4 regions of the Cupriavidus sp. R6-3 genome follow, and region 1 is predicted to be linked to each of the others. Evidence: predicted binding sites of a transcription regulator. Region 1 holds the regulator's gene; each other region holds the start of a gene.
What was found. The regulator sigma-54, encoded in region 1, starts transcription at its own class of promoters, with help from an activator protein. The targets are predictions, from matches to a motif close to TGGCANGNAANCTGCTTT.
Positions count from the first base shown of each region.

Region 2: a site for sigma-54 is predicted at 1,246-1,263, ahead of atzF (allophanate hydrolase). Genes of this name have one in related genera too.
Region 3: a site for sigma-54 is predicted at 2,118-2,135, ahead of AC6EI8_RS15045 (PQQ-dependent methanol/ethanol family dehydrogenase). Genes of this name have one in related genera too.
Region 4: a site for sigma-54 is predicted at 3,712-3,729, ahead of urtA (urea ABC transporter substrate-binding protein). Genes of this name have one in related genera too.

Region 1 is NZ_JCBAJO010000104.1:6,591-11,837, reverse strand. It holds gene hprK (HPr(Ser) kinase/phosphatase) at 1-696, opposite strand, end outside; gene ptsN (PTS IIA-like nitrogen regulatory protein PtsN) at 770-1,225, opposite strand; gene hpf (ribosome hibernation-promoting factor, HPF/YfiA family) at 1,630-1,983, opposite strand; gene AC6EI8_RS16030 (RNA polymerase factor sigma-54) at 2,033-3,511, opposite strand; gene lptB (LPS export ABC transporter ATP-binding protein) at 3,689-4,513, opposite strand; gene lptA (lipopolysaccharide transport periplasmic protein LptA) at 4,613-5,242, opposite strand.
Region 2 is NZ_JCBAJO010000005.1:31,241-36,487, reverse strand. It holds gene atzF (allophanate hydrolase) at 1-1,214, opposite strand, end outside; gene AC6EI8_RS02190 (TonB-dependent siderophore receptor) at 1,524-3,617, shown strand; gene AC6EI8_RS02185 (ABC transporter ATP-binding protein) at 3,614-4,621, shown strand; gene AC6EI8_RS02180 (ABC transporter substrate-binding protein) at 4,753-5,247, shown strand, end outside.
Region 3 is NZ_JCBAJO010000091.1:4,560-9,806, forward strand. It holds gene AC6EI8_RS15040 (c-type cytochrome) at 1-133, opposite strand, end outside; gene AC6EI8_RS15045 (PQQ-dependent methanol/ethanol family dehydrogenase) at 252-1,985, opposite strand; gene AC6EI8_RS15050 (quinoprotein relay system zinc metallohydrolase 1) at 2,281-3,216, opposite strand; gene AC6EI8_RS15055 (quinoprotein dehydrogenase-associated SoxYZ-like carrier) at 3,318-4,100, opposite strand; gene AC6EI8_RS15060 (ABC transporter permease) at 4,112-4,936, opposite strand; gene AC6EI8_RS15065 (ABC transporter substrate-binding protein) at 4,949-5,247, opposite strand, start outside.
Region 4 is NZ_JCBAJO010000102.1:332-5,578, reverse strand. It holds gene AC6EI8_RS15885 (DUF1178 family protein) at 1-71, shown strand, start outside; gene AC6EI8_RS15880 (acyl-CoA dehydrogenase family protein) at 161-1,363, shown strand; gene AC6EI8_RS15875 (acyl-CoA dehydrogenase family protein) at 1,377-2,495, shown strand; gene AC6EI8_RS15870 (MaoC family dehydratase) at 2,596-3,048, shown strand; gene AC6EI8_RS15865 (MaoC family dehydratase) at 3,104-3,583, shown strand; gene urtA (urea ABC transporter substrate-binding protein) at 3,783-5,039, shown strand; partial or broken gene AC6EI8_RS15855 (urea ABC transporter permease subunit UrtB) at 5,225-5,247, shown strand, end outside.

The DNA of each region.
Region 1 (5,247 bases):
CATCTTCCGGCGCACAGCGGTTTCGCCGAAGATCGTCTTGATGTCGAGCAGGCCCAAGCCGCGCACTTCCAGCAGGTTCTGCAGCAGCGGCGGGCAGCGGCCCTCGACGAAATCGGGGCCAAGACGCACGAAATCGACCGCATCGTCGGCGACCAGGCCGTGTCCGCGCGAGATCAGTTCGAGGCCCAGCTCGCTCTTGCCAAGGCCCGATTCGCCCATGATCAGCACGCCCATGCCGAGGATGTCGAGGAACACCCCGTGCATGGTCACGCGCGGCGCGGAAATGCGCGACAGATACAGCCGCAGATGGTCGATGACCGCAGCCGAGGATACCGGCGTCGTGAACAGCGGCGTGGAAGAGCGCGTGCAGCGCAATTCCAGGTCCGGCGGCGGCTCCATGCCGTCGGCCACCACCAGGAAGGGCGGCTCGAGCAGGATCAGCTCGCCCATCTGGCGCTTGCGCGTTTCGTCGTCGAGCCGCTGGTAGTAGGTGATCTCCGGCTTGCCGAGCACCTGGATCCGGTTCGGGTGAATCAGGTTCAAGTGGCCGACCAGGTCGGCCGCCGAGGTCGCCTCGCGTGCGAAGTCGAGATCGAAGGCGCGATCGGCGCCCTCCAGCCCGGCCACCCAGGACAATTTGAGGTCGGCTGCGTTGTCGTCGAAGATCGACTGGGAGGTAACGCCGGTGAGTTCCATGCGGGATGAGGCGGGGCGCTGGGGCGGTGGTGAATGCGGGTGGCGCGGCGGTCGGCCGCTTACGCCGAGAGGGTCAAGGATGCCATTGCACCAGCAACTGGTGAACCGCATCGGGCGTCGGCAAAGCGGCGAGGCCTTCACGCATATCGCGATCGGACAATAGCTGAGCGATTTCCGACAGGATTTCGAGATGCTGCTGCGTGGCCTGTTCGGGCACCAGCAGGAAGATCAACAGCGAAACGGGCTTGCCATCGGGCGATTCGAACGGAATCGGCTCGGCAAGCCGCATGAAGGCGGCCAGCGGCTGCTTCAGGCCCTTGATGCGGCCATGCGGAATGGCCACGCCGGCGCCAAGGCCGGTCGAGCCGAGCGATTCGCGGGCGAACAGATTGTCGGTCACCGTGGCGCGCGCCACGCCATGGTTGTTCTCGAACAGCAGCCCGGCCTGTTCGAACACGCGTTTTTTGCTGGTGACGCTGACGTCGAGCGAGATATTGCCGGGCGGCAGCAGTTTGGCCAAACGGTTCATTTGAAATGCGCGGAATTCCTGATACTGGCGCCGCCATGCGGTTTCTTGCCGGCGTGGGCCGGTCTGCCGTTGCTGGGCGGTGCGTTCGTTGCCGCCGCTTCCCGACTATCAGCGTGCGGCACATTATAGTGCAGGGGGGCTCCCTGCCGTCCGATGCCGATCGCCCCGAGCGGCATTGCGCAAGGAAACGGGGCGGGCATTCTCTACATGTATTGCACAGCATACACCGGGAAGCCAGCCAGACGGAACCCCATCCCGGTTTCATCCTATAGGTTGCACGGCGAGCCGGCACCGCGGCCTCGCCCCAGTCTCCGCGCGCGGGGCGCAAAAAAGCCGTGCTCCTGGCACGGCTTCTTTCCTCACTTCAAGGCCGGCCGGCGTTGTGGCCGAGCCGAATCTTCAAGCTACTGCTGGGCCTGACTGGCCACGAAGCTGTGGTACTTCAGCGATTCGCGGTCGTGGCTCTGCACCTTGTCCTTGTAGCGGATCACTTGCCGGTCCAGCTTGTCGACCAGCATGTCGATCGCCGCATAGAGATCTTCGTGGTGCGCCTCGACAAAGATGTCCTTGCCCTTCAGATGCACATTGATTTCCGCGCGTTGACGGCGATCCTTTTCCTTTTGATTGTCGACCGATAGCAGCACGCTGACGTCAATAACCTGATCGAAATGCCTGAGGATTCGCTCCAGTTTCGTTTCCACGTACTCACGCAGCGAAGGCGTGATGTCCAAGTGGTGTCCACTGATCTTGAAGTTCATAGCGCTTCTCCTTCTGAAAGAGCCGCACCAGGCAGGCGATGCGACTCGGCTACAAAGACTTGCGAAGGTTCACGGCGGGGATCTTCAAGGCTTCACGGTATTTGGCGACGGTACGTCGCGCCACGACGAAGCCTTGTTCCCCCAGCAGTTCGGCAATCCGGCTGTCGGACAACGGGTTTCTGGGGTCTTCGGCTCCTATCAACTGCTTGATCAGCGCACGGATTGCGGTGGAAGAGGCGGCACCGCCGGTTTCGGTCGATACATGGCTGCCAAAGAAATATTTCAGCTCGAATGTCCCCATCGGGGTGGCCATGTACTTATTGGTCGTCACACGAGAAATGGTCGACTCGTGTAGACCCAGTGTATCGGCTATCTCCCTCAAAACCAAGGGGCGCATCGCAATTTCACCGTGCGTGAAGAAATTCTTTTGCCGCTCCACGATGGCTTGTGCGACGCGCAAAATGGTGTCGAAACGCTGCTGGATATTCTTGATGAGCCAGCGCGCCTCCTGCAGTTTCTGCTGCAATCCCGCGGCGCCGGTATCGCCTTTTGCACCGCGCAAGATTTGCGCATACATGTCGTTGATGCGCAGCCGCGGCATCACGTCGGGATTGAGCTGGGCGATCCAGTTATGGCCGCTCTTGCGCACGAACACGTCGGGCACGACGAAATCCGCTTCCGGCCGGCTGTAGGCGTGGCCGGGATAGGGCGCGAGCGAGCGGATCAGCTCGTGCGCGGCCTTCAGCTGCATGTCGTCGACCTGCAGCGCCTTCTTCAGGCGGGTGTAATCGCGCGCGGCCAGCAGTTCGAGGTGATGGCGCACGATCGTCATCGCCAGCTCGCGCTGCGGATGTTCGATGCGTCGCAGTTGCAGCGACAGGCATTCGGCCGCGTTGCGCGCCCCGACCCCGGGCGGGTCGAAGCTTTGCAGCAGCGTCAGCATCGCATGCACTTCGTCGAGCTCGAATTCGAGCTCTTCAGGCAATTCGGAAAGGATTTCCTCGAGCGAGGCGCTCAGGTAGCCGTCGTCGTCGAGCGATTCGATCAGGAAAATCGCCAGGCCCTTGTCGCGCGTGGAGATTTTCAGCGGCGCCAATTGCTCCATCAGATATTCGCGCAGCGTGGGCTCGGCATCGCGCAATTGCAGCGGCGTTTTCTCGTCCTCGTCGCTTTGCGGACGGCGGGCGAAATCGTCCAGGCTCCAGTCGCCGCCATAATCGTCGCCCGCGCCGTCGGCATAGCCGTCGTCGGCGGACGCGGCGCCATCCGCGCACGAATCGGCGGGGGCCGTCGGCTCGGAAGACGGGGTCGTGGTGGTGGTCTGGACATTGACCGACCCGTCGGCGGCGACCCGCAGCGGGCTTTCGATCCAGTCGTTTTCGCGTTCGAGCAGGGGATTCTCGGTCAGCGCCTGCTCGACTTCCTGTTGCAGTTCCAGCGTGGAGAGCTGCAACAGCCGGATCGACTGCTGCAGCTGCGGCGTCAGGGCCAGATGCTGGGAGAGGCGTAGCTGTAGCGACGGTTTCATGCGGCCTATTTTATGCGCAACTTCGGCCGCGATGGAACGGAATTTGCTATCGGAAGTTTCGATTGCGTGGTCAGAAGCGATTGCCTGATGGATCACCAGTGCAGGATCCATACATCGCCCGCGCACAAACGAAAACGGCCGCCCTCTGTACGAGGGCGGCCGCGCGCCAAACCGCCATTACATGCGGAAGTTTTCGCCCAGATAGACGCGCCGCACCGATTCGTTGGCGATGATGTCCTTGGGCTCGCCGGCCGCGAGCACCGCGCCTTCGCTGATGATGTACGCGTGGTCGCAGATGCCCAGCGTCTCGCGCACGTTGTGGTCGGTGATCAGCACGCCGATATTGCGTGCCTTCAGGAAGCTGACGATGCGCTGGATCTCGCCGACCGCGATCGGATCGACGCCGGCGAACGGCTCGTCGAGCAGGATGAAGCGCGGCGCCGAGGCAAGCGCCCGTGCGATCTCGACGCGGCGGCGCTCGCCGCCCGACAGCGACAGCGCGGGGTTGTTGCGCAGGTGCGCGATCTGCAGATCGTCGAGCAGGCTGTCCAGCCGCCGCTCGATCTCGGCGCCGGACAGCGCCTTGCCGTTGTCTCGCTGCAGTTCCAGCACCGCGCGGATGTTCTGCTCGACATTGAGCTTGCGGAACACCGACGCTTCCTGCGGCAGGTACGACAGGCCCATGCGCGCGCGCTCGTGGATCGGCAGGCCGCTGATGTGCTGGCCGTCGAGCACGATGTCGCCTTCGTCGAGCGCGACCAGGCCCACGATCATGTAGAACGAGGTGGTCTTGCCCGCGCCATTGGGGCCGAGCAGGCCGACGACCTCGCCGCTCTTGACGTCCAGCGACACGTCCTTGACCACGGTGCGCGAGCCGTAGCGCTTCTTCAGATGACGCACCACCAGGTTGCTGGTGGCCGGCATCGTGCCCGCGCCGGCACCGGCTGCGGTGTTGGCGTTGGCGGCGGGAGCGGTGGCGGTAGCGGTGTCGGCAACGGACATGTGGGCAATCCTTTGATACTGCGTAATGCGAAGCGGGCGTGGCGAAGCGTACGTGGCGCGGCGTGCGCGGCGTGCGGGTACGTCAGGCCCGGGAAGCGATCAGGGCTTGGCCGTCGGCGAGCCCTTCAGGTCCACGCCGGCGCCACTGCCGCCGGTCCCCTGGCTCTGGCGCGGCGACAGCACGGCGCGTACGCGGCCGGACGGGTTCGCCGGCGCCGCGTTGCCGCTGCCACCGGCCGCGGTGTAGAACTCGTTGCGGCTGTCGTAGGTCAGCACCGCGCCGCGGATCTCGTCGACCACCTTGGCGCCCGCCAGCCGCGCCATGCGCGCATTGCCGATCAGCTTGGCCACTTCCTGCTTGCCGTCGTATTCGACGCGGTCGCCCCAGCCGTCGATGTACTCGTCGACGTTGTCGCGCTTCTGCCGGATATAGGCCTGCTTGCCGCCCTTGGAGGTGGCCACCGCGTACTGGTAGCCCTCGGGATCGGTGCGCACCTCGGCGGCATCGGACTTGAGCACCATGGTCCCCTTGGTCAGCACCACGTTGCCGGTCAGCGTATAGATCTGCTTGACGTCGTCGTAGCTGGCGTTGTCGGCCTCCAGCACCAGCGGCTTGTCGCGGTCGGCGCGTTCGGCGAGCGCCGGCAGGGCGAGCGTCATGCCGGCGGCGAAGGCGAGCAGCACGGCGGTGGCGCGGCGGCGGGTCCAGGTCGTCAGGGTCAGGGTCATGTTGG
Region 2 (5,247 bases), on a different contig from region 1:
CGCTGCCCCAGCTCGGCCAGCCGCAGATCGCTGCCACATGGGCCGATCAGCGTGATGCCGAAGGGCAGGCCGTCCGCGCGCAGGCTGCTGGGAACCGACAAGGCCGCGTAGTCGAGCAGATTGACGAAATTGGTATAGGCGCCGAGATGGCGGTTCAGCGCGATCGGGTCGTCGCGCATCTGCGCGATCGTGTAGTGGGTCGGTGCGGTCGGCACCAGCAGCAGGTCGATGCGCTCCCACATCGCTGCCGCGCGCTGCCCGAGCGCACGCAATCGCGTCTGCGCGTCGAACACGTCGGCCGCGCTGTAGTCGCGGCCGCTGGCAACGATGCTGCGAACCGGCTCGAACACGTCGGCTTCGTGCGCATCGAAGAAGCGGCGGATCGCCGCGTAGCGCTCGGCCACCAGCGCGCTGTCGTAGAGCAGGGCAGCGGCCTCGGCGAGCGGCGCGTAGTCGATCGTCACCGGCTCGCCGCCCAGTTCGCGCAACCGTTCGATCGCGACGGTGAATTCGCGCTCGGCAAGCGCATCGCCGCAGAATTCGAGCGTGTTGGGGACGCCAAAACGGAAGGTGGCCGGAAAGGGGCAGCGACAAAGCTGCAGTTCGCGTGAGTACGGGTCGAGCGCGTCGTAGCCCTGGGCAACGGCCAGTACACGGGATGCCGTGTCGACCGTGCGCGCGAAGATGGACACGCAGTCGACGCTCTGCGCTGCCGGCAGTACGCCGCGGGCGCTGATCAGACCCTTGCTCGGCTTGAGCCCGACGATATTGTTCAGCCCCGCGGGCACGCGGCCGGAGCCGGCGGTATCGGTGCCCAGCGCGAAATCGACTTCACCGGTGGCCACCACATAGGCCGAACCCGAGCTCGATCCTCCAGACACATAGCGCGCATCGAAGGCGTTGGGCACCGCGCCATAGGGCGAACGCGTGCCGTTCAACCCGCAAGCGAACTGATCGAGATTGGTCTTTCCATACAGCGATGCACCAGCCGCAAGCAGGCTCTGCACCACCGGCGCGCTGTCGCGCGGCATCCGGTCGAACGCAGGGCAGGCCGCCGTGGTCGGGTAGCCGGCCAGATCGATGTTGTCCTTGATCGCAAACGACAGGCCGGCCAACGGCCCGTCGGCCGCGCCGGCAAGCGCGATGTCCAAGCGCCGGATCCAGGCGGGGGACGTCTCGTCATGAAGAATAGGGTCGGCAGCGGCAGGTCGCATTTTGGTGCATCCAAGCTTGTATCCAAGATGGAATGCAACCGCCATGCCAGCTCTCCCCGCAGTGTCCCGGCTCGCGGCGAACAGTCTGACGGCGATCAAACCGAGAACCGATTCGGCGCAATTGACTTCTAATGATAATGCAATATCATTATCGGATTTGTCGACCTGGCCGACCTTATCGACCTTATCGGCCTTATCGACCTTATTGGCCTCGTCGACCTCGTCGATCTCATCCACCCTGACCCGCTCACCGTGCGCTCTACCATGCAAAGACAACCTCATACAAACCGATGGCAGCAGCGCGCCGCCGTGGCTTTGCTGGCCACGGCGCCGGGCATCTGCGCGGCGCAGGAAGGCGAGGCCGGAGCGGTCGCGGAGCTGGAGGCGGTGACCGTTACCGGCACGCGCGAGCGGGCCTACCGCGCGGTGGTCGCACCCACCGCCAACAAGAGCGATACCGCGCTGAAGGAAACGCCGTTCTCGATCCAGACCGTGACGCGCGAGTTGATCGAGGACCGTGGCGTGTTCACGCTGGGGGAGGCCATCCGCACGGTCCCCGGTGTGACGGCACAAGTCGGCTGGGGCGGCAGCAACGACCGCTTCCGGCTGCGCGGCTTCGCGACCTCGGCGAACCTGAAGAACGGCTTTCGCCGCAGCGTCTTTGCCCCGGTCGACGAGATGGCCAACATCGAGCAGATCGAGGTGCTCAAGGGCCCGGCGTCCGCGCTCTATGGCCGCTTCGAGCCCGGCGGGGTGGTCAATATCGTGACCCGCAAGCCGTTGGACAAACCGCAGCACAGCGTGGAATTGACCGGCGGCAGCCACGACTTCCGCCGCGCGACGGTGGACAGCACCGGGCCGATCAGCGACACGCTGAGCTATCGGATCACCGGCTCATGGCAGGACAATCGCAGCTTCCGCGACTTCGTCGATGCGCAGACGCTGTTCGTCTCGCCGGTGCTGCAGTGGAAGCTGGCACCACAGACGCGCCTGACCGCGGAATTCGAGTTCGGCCGCCGGCGCGGCGCCTTCGACCGCGGCTTCGGCAACAGCCCGTTGTTTCTCAACGTGCCGATCCATTACAACTATGGCGAGCGGGACGCGCGGCTGGACAACGACAGCGCGCTGGGCTCGCTGGTGCTCGATCATCGCTTCGACAATGGCTGGGCGTTGCGCGCCGGGGCGCTGCGCTCCTATGCGCGCACCGATGCGGTCTGGTATCCGTATGGATTCCCCGCGCTCAGCGGCGCCGATGGGCCCGACCCGCAGGTCAATCGCCGCAAGCAGCGCAATATCGACCGGCAGACCGATACCACGCTGATGGCGGAGGCCTCGCGCCGCTTCGATACCGGCGGCATCGGCCACCGCGTATTGATCGGTGCCGATTACAACTGGGACGAATGGGACTTCAGCGCGCAGGCGAACCTCGGGCCGGGCGGCTTCCCGGTGAACCTGCCGATCGATCTCTACCACCCGGTGCATGGCGCCAACGCCGGCGCGCTGCTGCCGTACGACGGCTCGCGCTACGCCAGCCGCAATCTGGGCCTGTACGCGCAGGACGAGCTGCAGTTCGGAGCGCATTGGCGGTTGCTGCTCGGCCTGCGCTACGACCGCTCGCGGACCAGCGCGCGCGCCCAGTACCTGCAGGCGGCGGACACGCTGGTCCGGCATGACGACGCGCTGTCGCCGCGCGTGGGGCTGACGTGGACGCCGGTCGAGCCGGTGTCGTTCTACGCCAGCTGGGCGCGGTCCTTCCTGACCGAACCGTCCGGCGGCATGCTGCGCGCCGGCACGCTGCCCGCGCCGTCGCGCGGCAAGCAGACCGAAATCGGCGCCAAGTTCAGCCTGCTGGACGGCCGGCTGGAGCCGACCGTCGCACTGTTCGACATCCGCCGCAGCAACGGCGTGGTCTCCGATCCGGAGGACTTCAACTATGTGGTCCAGGTCGGCGAGCAGCGCAGCCGCGGCTGGGAGATCGACGTGCCGTTCAGCATCACGCCACGCTGGCGCGTGCTGGCGAGCTACACGCAATACAAGGCCGAGATCGCCGCCGACAGCAATCCGGCGCTGGTCGGCAAGCTGCTGGCCAATGCGCCGCGCCGCACCGCCAGTATCTGGACCACCTACGATTTCGCCGGCGCCGCGTCGGGACTGAGCGTCGGCATCGGCGCGACCTATGTGGGCGAACGGCAGGCCAACACGGAGAACTCGTTCGCTCTGCCGTCCTACACGCGCTGGGACGCAAATATCGCCTACCGCTTCGGCAAGGCGCGGCGCTACAAGCTGCAGCTGACGGTGCAGAACCTGGGCGATCGCCGCTATTACGACTCCGGCGGCGCCTTCGTGCCGACCTATCCGGGCGCGCCGCGCACCGTGTTCGCCAGCTTCGGAGCGACGCTGTGACGGTGTTGGCGACCACGGGACTGTTCGCCGGCCATGGCGGGCGTCCGCTGCTCGGGCCGCTCGACCTGTCCATCCCGAGCGGGCGGTTCGTCTGCCTGCTGGGCGCGAATGGCGCCGGCAAATCGACGCTGATCCGCACGCTGTGCGCGATGCAGGCGCCCGTGGCGGGACAGGTGCATCTGGACGGCGAGTCGATCCACGCGATGCCCGCCGCGCAACGTGCGCGGCGTCTTGCCGTGGTGTTGACCGAGCGGGTCGACGGCACGCTGATGCGCGGCTACGAGCTGGCCAGCATGGGGCGCTATCCCTATCTGGGCTGGGCGGGCCGGCTGAGCCCCGACGACCATCGCATCGTGCACGACGCGCTGGCGAGCGCCGGCGCCCTGTCGCTGGCGGAGCGGCTGGTTGCCGAGATGTCCGACGGCGAGCGGCAGAAGATCATGATTGCCCGCGCGCTGGCACAGCAGCCACGCTTGCTGGTGCTCGACGAAGCGACCGCCTTCCTCGACCTGCCGCGCCGCGTCGGCACGATGCAGCTGCTGCTGGATCTTGCACACCGGCATGGCCTCGCGGTACTGCTGTCCACGCACGACCTGGAACTGGCGCTGCGCTACGCCGACGAGCTGTGGTTGATCGACGGCCAGCGGCGGTTGCATGTCGGCGCACCGGAGGACCTCGCCATCGACGGCGTGCTGGGGGCGAGCTTTGCCGCCGACGGACTGACCTTCGATCTCGAACGCGCGGAGCTGCGCGTGGGACCGGCAGGAACCCGCGCGATCCGGCTGGAAGGCGCGGGGCTGCGCGCCAGCTGGGCCGCACGGGCGCTGGAGCGGGCCGGGTATGTGCGCGATCCCGCCGCCGCGCTGACGCTGCGCGCCGATGCGGCGGGATATACCGTCGCCGGTGAAGGCGGCGTGGCGACGTGCTATCCGACGCTTGGCGCGCTGGTCGAGGCGCTACGAAGGCCGTCGAAGGCGACGGCCTTCGCGCAGGGGCCGCGGTGAACCGGCGCAGGACCGTGGCGGCAACCGTGGCGGCAACCGGGGCCGCAACCCGGGCTGCAACCCGGGCTGCAACCCGGGCCGCGATCGCCTCGGCGACCGCGCGGGCCACGGCGTCCGCCATCGCACTGGCCATGCTGCTGTGCGGCTGCACGCGGATCGAAGCTCCGCCGCGCGCCACGTGGCCGACACAGGCCGTCGGCGCCGCCGGTCCCACTGCCAACCTCGATGCCGCCTGCGTCGCCGACTATCGCCCCGGCGTCGACTACTTCCCGCACAAGACGACGTTTTCCCATTCGTCCCAGCTCGAGGTCGAATACGGCCCGCACTACAAGCGCGTGCGCTTCACGCCGAGCGTGGGCACCGGCGAACGGCTCGAATATCTGCTGGTCCAGTGCGGTACGCCGGTGCCGCCGCATCGCGACGACGTACCGGTGATCATGGTGCCGATCCAGCGCCTGGTCACCGGCAACGCGGCCATGCTCGGCGCGCTGGACGAACTGGGCCTGGTGGACCGCCTGTACGGCACGGAAAACGTGCGCAGCGTGACCGTGCCATCGGTGCGGGCGCGGATCGAGCAGGGCAAGGTCCATGATATGTGGGGCTACGGCCATGCCTCGATCGAGCAG
Region 3 (5,247 bases), on a different contig from region 1:
AGGAAAAGCAGCCGTTCTTGTCGGCCAGCGCCCTGATGTCCGGGGCCGCCTGCGCCGAGGCGGCGAGGGCCAGGCCGAAGGCGAGGGCAACCGCGCCGCGCGGCGCGATACGTCGAATCCGTTCTTTCAGCATGAATCACCCATTCGAATGCGGCCGGCGCCGTCCCCGCATGCGCCAACACATGCGCCAACACACGCATCAACGCACGCGTCGATGCACACGCTCGCGCGCCGGCCTGTACGGCAAGCGCTCAGACCTTGCTGAGCTTGAACACCCACACCGAGCCGCCTTGCTCGAGGAAGTTGACGCGCTTGGCCACGTCGCCGCCCCACAGCGGCACGGCGCCGCCCCAGCCCGACACCACGGCGATGAACTGCTCGCCGTTTTCTTCCCAGGTGACTGGCGGCGCCACCACGCCGCTGCCGGTCTGGAATTGCCACAGCTCCTTGCCGGTCTTCGCGTCCGCCGCCTTCAGGTAGCCCTCGGGCGTGCCCCAGAACACCAGGCCGCCGCCGGTCGTCATCACGCCGCCCCACAGCGGCGCGTTGTTCTTGACCTCCCAGACGATCTTGCCGGTCTTCGGATCGACGGCGCGCAACGCGCCGATATAGTCGTCGTTCAGCGGCTTGATGGTGAAGCCGGCGCCGAGGAAGGCCGCGCCCTTCTTGTAGGTGATCGGCTCGTTCCAGATGTCCATGCCCCATTCGTTGGCCGGCACATAGAACAGGCCCGTCTGCGGGCTGAACGCCATCGGCTGCTGGTTCTTGCCGCCGAGGAAGCCCGGCGCGGCGAACACCGACTGTCCCTTCTTCTGGTCGGCGGGGTCGCCAGGACGGCTTTCCGCGACGAAGTTGGGCCGGCCGGTCTTCAGGTCGATGTCCTTGGCCCAGGTCACCTTGCGGACGAACGGAAAGGCGTTCAGCACCTTGCCGTTGCTTGCATCGTTGACGTAGAAGAAGCCGTTGCGGTCGGCCTTGCCGCCGACGCGCTTGCCGTCGAGGTCGAAGGTCACGAACTCGTTGACGCCGTCGAAATCCCAGCCGTCGTTCGGCGTGTTCTGGTAATGCCAGACGATCTTGCCGGTGGCAGGATCGATGGCCACCGTCGACGACGAGTAGAGGTTGTCGCCCTTGCGCAGATGGCTGTTCCACGGCCCCGGATTGCCGGTGCCGAAGTAGGCCAGCCCGGTCTTGGGATCGTAGGTGCCGCCGAGCCAGGTCGCCGCGCCGCCGGTCTTCCAGGTTTCGCCCGGCCAGCTGGCGTTCAGGTTACCGGTGATGCCGTTCTCGATCTTGTTGCCCTCGGCGTCGAAGCGATAGCCCATATGCCCTTCGACGGTCGGGCGGATCCACACCAGGCGGCCGGTCCTGGCATCGCGCGCCTCGACGCGGCCGACCACGCCGAACTCGCCCCCCGATACGCCGGTCAGCACCAGTCCCTTGACGATCATCGGCGCCGCCGTGTACGAATAGCCGGCCGCGTAATCGTCGATCTTGTCCTTCCACACCACCTTGCCGGTGTCCTGGTCGAGCGCGACCAGCTGCGCGTCCAGCGTGCCGAAGATGACGAGCTTGTCGTACAGCGCGGCGCCGCGGTTCACCACGTCGCAGCACGGCATGATGCCTTCCGGCAGGCGATGCTCGTACTTCCACAGCTTCGCGCCGGTCTTGACATCCAGCGCGAAGATCCGCGAGTACGAAGCGGTGACGAACATCTTGCCGTTATGGATCAGCGGCTGCGATTCCTGGCCGCGCTGCTTCTCCCCGCCGAACGAGAACGACCACGCCGGCACCAGGCGGGCGACGTTCTTCGTATTGATCCTGGCCAGCGGCGAGAAGCGCTGGCCCTCCGGCCCGATCCCCCACGACAGCACATCACCGGGACTCTTCGCGTCGTTCTCGATCATCGCGTCCGTCACGGCGGCCCGCGCGGCGAAGCTGGTCACGCACGCGGCGGCCAGCACCAGCACCTTCAACTTGCTCATCGTTTGCTCCTCTCTCTTTTTGTCGATGATCGGCTTCGATCATCGGTTTCGATCAACCCTGTCGCGGATTTCCCGGTGGTTCTTCCACAGGCGCGGCACAGGCCGATCGGCGATGCCGCGCCGGTGCGCCAATCCGCAATTCGCGTGCCACGCCGGCCGTGAAAAATTCCCGTTGCTTGCGAACCCTTTTCGCCGCGATCGCGCGCGCGGATGCGCCATACCGGGCCGTACCGCGCCACCGCGCAACAACGCTGTCGCGGAATGGAGCATCCCTCGCGGGTACCAGCGGCACGGTTCATGGCACCAGAGCCTCCCGTTCATAGGCCGGGTACAGGTGCGTGACGTTGCGCAGGTATTCGGCCGGCATCGCGGCCCAGCCCGAGTACGGCGCCGGCACCGGCATCGCGATGACCTCGGCGAGATCGCGGCCTTCGCGGGCCGCCTGGCGCAGCCGGGCGTCGAGCCAGCGCAGGTAGTCGCGCGTCTGCGCGATCGCATCGGCGCCGTCGAGCGCAGGGCCATGGCTTGGCACCAGCAGGCGCAATCCGTCCTCGCGCATCCGGCGTTCCAGCACGTCGAGGCTGGCGAGCCAGCGGGGAATGTCGGCGTGCGGCGTGGTCGGGATGCGCGAGCGGAAGGCCAGGCCGCCGGCGAACATCACGCGCGCGGTATGGTCGATCAGCACCAGATCGTCGCCGGTATGGCCCTGCAGGCGCAGCAGCTCGAATCGATGGCGTCCGATCGTGCGCGGTCCCGGCTCGATGGTCGTGACGGGCGGCGCCGGTTCGGTGCCCGCCATCCAGTCGCCGCAGAGCCGATACAGGTTGTCGGCATACGCGCCGGCCTCGCGCGCCGCGCCGGCGACGGTACCGGCCAGCGCGGCCGGACTGGCGTCGGCATAGGCCTGGTTGCCGAAGAAGTAGTCGGGATGCAGGTTCAGGTTCAGCACCAGGCGGACCGGGGCCTTCGTCACCCTGGCGATCGCCGCGCGCTGCTGCTCACCGTAGCGCCGCGACGGCCCCGTATTGACGACGACCACGCCGTCGCCGGTATCGATGAAGGCCGTATTGATGATGTTGCAGCCGTTGCCGACGGCGAAGTCGGCATTCGCCCCTTCAAACAGCCAGATGCCGTCGCCGATATCGCGCGGCGCGAGGCGGTAGTCGGGCGGCCGCAGCGCCCCTGCTGCGGGGTCGTCGCCGAATGCCGGCGCGGGAAGCAGCAGGGCCATCGACAGGGCGATCGACAGGGCGATCGACAGGGAGAACGGCAGGGAGAACGGCAAGCCAAACAGCTGGGCAATCGGCACGGCGAGCGCGGCCAACAGGCGCCTCATGGCAGCACCCGCGCGTCGATACGGTTGCCGTTGTTGTCGCGGCCGGTCACCGCCAGCGGCTGCGGCGCCGGCTCGCGCAGGTCGAAGGAGAAGATCGGGTTCTCCGACACGGGCTCGTGCAGCTCGAGCGTGCCGAGCGGTTCGCGACGGCCGTCGACGAGCGCCAGCTGCTCGATATGGAAGGCGGGAATGCCCGCCACCAGGCCGGTGTCCATCGGATGCATCACGCGGACCCGGATCCGGCCGCCGCCGCCATCGAGCGCGGCAAAGCGCCGGGCCTCGACCCGGTTCAGCGTCACGCTCCACGAGCCGTCCTTGCGCGTCACGCCCGGCACCGTGCAGCCGCCGCCGGCGGCGTCGACCAGCAGGCCGCCGACATGCCAGACGCCATCGCGGGTGCGGGCCGCGACCCGTACCGGGGAGCCCTGTTCCAGCTTGAAGCGGAACGACAGCGCCGGCTTGAGCTTGCCCGGCGTGAACGCCAGCACCTTGCGGATCGGATTGCGGTCGACCCCGACCACGACCCGGTCCACTTCGCCCAGCGCCGAGGCGTCGAAGGCGATCGGCACGTTCAGCGCGTCTTCGGCGAAGGCGGGACCGACGACCTTCACGCGCGCGTCGAACACCGCGGGCGCGTTGCCCAGCATCTCGCCGCGCAGCGTGGGCCATTGCGGCGAGGCGAACGGGTCGGCATCGGCGGCCGCACGCGCCAGCGCCGACGCCAGGGCCAGCAGCGTCCCGAGCCACGCACGGCTTTGCCTGCCATGACGGCGCGGCACGACAGGCGGCCTCACGCCCGTTTTCCCAGCGGCCTTGCCATGCCGCGCTGCGGGTCGTAGCCGAGCAGCGCCACGCCGAAGAACAGGCAGGCGCAGGCCGCCACCACCGCGACGCTGCCCCAGGCCGCCTGCCCGTACAGCGCGAAGCGGATCGCCTCGACCGCATGCGTGAAGGGGTTGATCCGCGCCAGCTGGTGGATCGGCTCGGCCCCGGATTCCTCGAGCTTCCACAGCGGATACAGCGCGGTGCTGATGAAGAACATCGGGAAGATCACGAAGTTCATCATGCCGGCGAAGTTCTCCAACTGCCGCACATGCACCGACAGCGCGAGGCCGAGCGCGCCGAGCATCAGCGCGGCCAGCGTCATCGCCGCGAACAGCATAGGCAGCGCGGCATACGCGATCGGTACGTCGAACAGCACGGCGACCAGCAGGAACGCCGCCATCTGCAGCAGCGACAGCAGCGCACCGGCCGCGAGCTTGCACGCCAGCAACCAGGGCCGCGGCAGCGGGGCCGTCAGCAGCAGCCGCATCACGCCCATTTCGCGGTCGTAGACCATCGCCAGCGAGGATTGCATGCCGTTGAACAGCGCGATCATCGCCAGCAGGCCGGGGGTCAGATAAACCTTGTATTCGACATAGGTGTCGTAGGGCGGAATGATGGCGACGCCGAACACGTTCTGGAAGCCCGCGCCGAATACCAGGAACCACAGCAGCGGCCGCACCAGCGACGAGATCAGGCGGCCGGGCTGGCGCAGGAACTTGCGCAGCTCGCGGCCCGCGACCGCGCGCAGCGCGCGCCAGCGATGGAGCAGGGGAGAGATGGAGGTCATCATGGCGGCAGGCTGTCAGCGGCGGCACGCGGTCTCGGGCGCGTCCGCGCCCAGCGTGTCGAGGTTGTTCCTGGGATGCAGGAAGCCGTCGAGCGGGGCGACCGCCGCCACGCCGTCGGGATGCGCAAGAAACACCGGCTGGCGCAGCTGCCCGTCCCAGGGCCGGAAACTCAGGCGCGGGCCCTTGAAGCCATCGATGACGACATCGCCGGAGACCAGGCTCCGGGCCTGCTCGGCAAACGGCGCCTTCGGCGCGCGCGTGGCCGCTTCGACGACAGCCTTGACCGCGACCCAGCCGGCCCAGTCGTGCCCGC
Region 4 (5,247 bases), on a different contig from region 1:
CGCTCGCCGAAGAGGGCATTGAAACGTTTCCGCTCGTGGTGCCGGATGCGCTGAAGCAGACGGCTCACTGAATCGCGTCCCGTGCCCGCCTTCGCGCCGGTGCGAGGGCGCGTTGGCCAGAACAATTTGCCGGCCGCAGCCGGCATCACTGGAGACGGGCATGGATCTCAATTACACGGCGGCCGACAACGCCTTCCGCGAGGAAGTGCGCAGCTGGCTGGAAGCCAACCTGCCGGCGGACATTCGCGCCAAGATTCTGAATCACCGCCGGCCCAACCGCGACGATCTGGTGCGCTGGCACAAGATCCTGGCGGGCAAGGGCTGGTCGGCGCCGCACTGGCCGGTCGAGTTTGGCGGCACCGGCTGGAACGCGACCCAGCGCCATATCTGGGATGAGGAAAATGCCCGCGTCGGCGCGCCCGGCGTGCTGCCTTTCGGCGTGGCGATGGTCGCGCCGGTGATCATGAAGTACGGCAACGAGCAGCAGAAGTCGTACTACCTGCCGCGCATCCTGGACTGCACCGACTGGTGGTGTCAGGGCTATTCGGAGCCGGGCTCGGGCTCGGACCTGGCCTCGCTGAAGACCCGCGCCGAACTGACGCCGGACGGCAAGCACTACATCGTCAACGGCCAGAAGACCTGGACCACGCTCGGCCAGCACGCCGACATGATCTTCTGCCTGGTCCGCACCGACCCCGAGGCCAAGAAGCAGGAGGGCATCTCCTTCCTGCTGATCGACATGAAGACGCCGGGCATCACCGTGCGTCCGATCATCATGCTCGACGAGGACCACGAGGTGAACGAGGTCTTCTTCGACAACGTCAAGGTGCCGGTCGAGAACCGCGTCGGCGAAGAGAACAAGGGCTGGACCTACGCCAAGTACCTGCTCGGCCATGAGCGCACCGGCATCGCCCGCGTCGGCAATTCCAAGCGCGAGCTGGGCTTCCTGAAGCGCGTCGCGCGCCAGCAGCAGAAGAACGGCAAGCCGCTGCTGGAAGATCCGGTGTTCGGCGCCAAGGTCGCCGCGCTGGAGATCGAGCTGATGGCGCTGGAAATCACCGTGCTGCGCGTGGTCTCGAGCGAGAGCGCCGGCAAGGGCCCCGGCCCCGAGGCCTCGCTGCTGAAGATCAAGGGCACCGAGATCCAGCAGATGCTGACCGAGCTGATGGTCGAAGCCGTCGGCCCGTACGCGCAGCCGTTCGACCGCGACTACCTGGAGTGCGAGACCGAGCATGCCGTGACCGGCTACGACGATGCCGCGCCGCTGGCCGCGTACTACTTCAATTTCCGCAAGACCTCGATCTACGGCGGATCCAACGAAATCCAGAAGAACATCATCAGCCAGATGATCCTGGGGCTGTGAGGAGACAGGAACCATGAACTTCAATCTCAGCGACGAGCAGAAGCAACTGGCTGACGCGGTACGCCGCTTCATCGACAAGAGCTACGACTTCGAGTCCCGCAAGAAGGCCTACAAGAGCGAGACCGGCTACAGCGAAGCGGCCTGGAACGCGCTGGTCGAGCTCGGCCTGACCGCGCTGCCGGTGCCGGAGGCGCAGGGCGGCTTCAACGGTACCGCCATCGACATGATGGTGGTAATGCAGGAGCTGGGCCGCGGCCTGGTGGTCGAGCCGTATCTGGCGACGGTGACCGCGGCCTACGCGCTGAAGCAGGCCGGCGGCCAGGACGCCGTGCTCGAACAGGTTGCCGGCGGCGAGATCAAGCTGGCCACCGCGTTCAACGAGCGCGAGGCGCGCTACGCGCTGAACGACGTGCGCGTGACCGCCAGGGGCGGCAAGCTGAACGGCACCAAGGTCGTGGCGGTCCACGGCGGCCAGGCCGACAAGCTGGTGGTGTCCGCACGCACCGGCGGCGGCAATGCCGACCAGGACGGCATCTCGCTGTATCTGGTCGATGCCAGGGCCCCGGGCGTCACGATCCGCGACTACCGCACCATCGACAATCTGCACGCGGCCGATATCACCTTCCAGGACGCCGCCGGCGAACTGCTGGGCGCCGAAGGGCAGGGCTGGGCGCTGCTCGAGCAGACCGCCGACTACGCCGCGGTGCTGCTGTGCGCCGAGGCCGTGGGCGTGATGGACACGCTGACCGCCGCCACCATCGAGTACGCCAAGACGCGCCAGCAGTTCGGCGTGCCGATCGCGCGCTTCCAGGCGCTGCAGCATCGCATGGTCGAGATGTTCATCCATGCCGAGCAGTCGCGCTCGATCACGCTGCTGGCCGCGGCCCGCTTCGACGAGGCCAGCCCCGAGGAGCGCCGCCGCTATGTGTCGGCGGCCAAGGCCCGCGTCGGCCAGGCCGCGCGCACGGTCGGCCAGGAAGCGGTGCAGATCCACGGCGGCATGGGCGTGACCGACGAACTGCCGGCCGCGCACATGTTCAAGCGGCTGACGCTGATCAACACCACCTTCGGCGATGTCGACCATCATCTTGGCCGCTTCGCCAGCCTGCCGGAATTCCAGCAGGCGGCATGATGGCCAGCCGTTGAGGCAACACAGGCCGCGCTCGGGCGTCAACGTCCGGCGCGGCTTTTTGCTTTGGCGGAGCAGAACAACCCAGCAGACTGGAGACCCCATGTCCGACACCATGTACTTCGAAGACTTCGTCGTCGGCAGCCGGCGCGAGCTCGGTTCGCGGCTGATCACCGAGGACGAGATCGTCAGCTTCGCGACGCAATACGATCCGCAGCCCTTCCACGTCGACAAGGAGGCCGCCCAGCGCAGCATCTACGGCGGCCTGATCTCGAGCGGCTGGATGACCTGCGCGGTGATGATGCGCATGCTGGTCGACAACATGACGTCGAAGTCGGCCAGCATGGGCTCGCCTGGCGTCGACGAGATCCGCTGGCTCAAGCCGGTCTATGCCGGCGATACGCTGACGGTGTTCGTGTCGGTGCTGGACAAGCGGCCGTCGCAGTCCAAGCCCGATCGCGGCGTCGTGCACACGCAGTGGGAGGCGGTCAACCAGCGCGGCGAGCTGGTCTGCACCGTCAAGGGCATGGGCATGTACGGCCGCCGGCCGGCCTGAAGCCCCCATCGAACCGGGACCGTCGTTCCGGCCCGACATTGGACAAGGAGAGAAGATGCGCACCATCGCTTCGCTGGAAGAACTCGAGGGCCTGCAGGGGCAGGAGGTCGCCGTCAGCGACTGGACCGAGATCACGCAGCACCAGGTCAACCTGTTCGCCGAGGCGACCGGCGACCATCAGTGGATCCACGTCGATCCCGAACGCGCGCGGCGCGAATCACCGTTCGGCGCCCCGGTCGCGCACGGCTTCCTGACGCTGTCGCTGCTGCCCGCGCTGATGCAGAGCGCGATGCAGATGCCGGGCGTCAAGATCGGCGTCAACTACGGCCTGAACCGCGTGCGCTTCACCGCGCCGGTGCCGGTCGGCAGCCGGCTGCGCGCCCGCATCAAGCTGCTGAAGGTCGAGCGCATCGCGCCGCCGCCCAATGCCCCGGACCTGGTCGGCGCGCAATCGACCTGGGAGGTCACGATCGAACGCGAGGGCAGCGACCGTCCGGTCTGCGTCGCGGAATCGATCAGCCGCCGCTACTCCTGACGCACCGGTGCGGTGCGTCGCACCGCTTTGCATCATCGCACCATCGTGATGCAAGGCGCCGGCGCACCGCCACGGTGCCGTCATGCCAATGCAGTCTCCCGCGCGGCGCCAGGCCGCGTTCTTTTTTGTGGCACGCTAGTTGCAGAAGTGCTCCCGGGGTGCGTTCTTCCTCGAACACAAACAGAGCTAGGGAGCTGCAATGAAACGACGTGAGGTGTTGAAGCTGTCGGCGTTGGCCGCCGCGGCGATGATCGGTACCAGCCCGCTGGCGATCGCGCAATCGAAAGAGCCGATCAAGGTGGGCGTGCTGCATTCGCTGTCGGGCACGATGGCGATCTCGGAGACGTCGCTGAAGGACGTCGCGCTGATGGCCATCGACGAGATCAACAAGAGCGGCGGCGTGCTGGGCCGCAAGCTGGTGCCGGTGGTCGTCGATCCCGCGTCGAACTGGCCGCTGTTCGCCGAGAAGGCGCGCCAGCTGATCAGCAACGACAAGGTCGCGGTGACCTTCGGCTGCTGGACCTCGGTGTCGCGCAAGTCGGTGCTGCCGGTCTACGAGGAACTGAACGCGCTGCTGTTCTATCCGGTGCAGTACGAGGGCGAGGAGATGTCGAAGAACGTCTTCTACACCGGCGCCGCGCCGAATCAGCAGGCCATTCCCGCGGTCGAGTACCTGATGAGCAAGGAGGGCGGCGGCGCGAAGCGCTTCTTCCTGCTGGGCACCGACTACGTGTACCCGCGCACCACCAACAAGATCCTGCGCGCCTTCCTGAAGAGCAAGGGCGTGGCCGACAAGGACATCGAGGAGGTCTACACGCCGTTCGGCCACAGCGATTACCAGACCATCGTCGCCAACATCAAGAAGTTCTCGCAGGGCGGCCGCACCGCGGTGATCTCGACGATCAACGGCGATTCCAACGTGCCCTTCTACAAGGAACTGGGCAACGCGGGCCTGAAGGCCAAGGACGTGCCGGTGGTGGCGTTCTCGGTCGGCGAGGAAGAGCTGCGCGGCATCGACACCAAGCCGCTGGTCGGCCATCTGGCCGCGTGGAACTACTTCATGTCCGTCAAGAACCCGGAGAACGACGCCTTCAAGAAGCAATGGGCGGCCTGGGTCAAGGCGAACAACCTGCCGGGCGGCGACAAGCGCGTGACCAACGATCCGATGGAAGCGACCTACGTCGGCATCCACATGTGGGCGCAGGCGGTCAAGAAGGCCGGCACCACCGATCCGAACAAGGTCCGCGCCGCGATGATCGGCCAGACCTTCAAGGCGCCGAGCGGCTTCACGCTGACGATGGGCGAGAACCACCATCTGTACAAGCCGGTGATGATCGGCGAGGTCAAGGGCGACGGTCAGTTCTCGGTCGTGTGGAAGACGCCGAAGCCGCTGCGCGCGCAGCCGTGGAGCCCGTTCATCGCGGGCAACGAGGGCAAGCCGGACAAGGTGATGTAAGGGCTGTCGTCGAGGGGGAGCAAATCACCCCATCTCCCAGACCCTCTCCCACCGAGGGGAGAGGGGGAACACAGTCGGTTCTCGCATTCCGCAGAGGGAGAGGGCAGCGGCGCCCCTTGTTCCGCTGCGGTTCCGCTGCCGTTCGTTCGATGGCCATCGTCTTGATCCAACCACCACCCATCTCCATGTCCCGATCCATGCTGCCCCG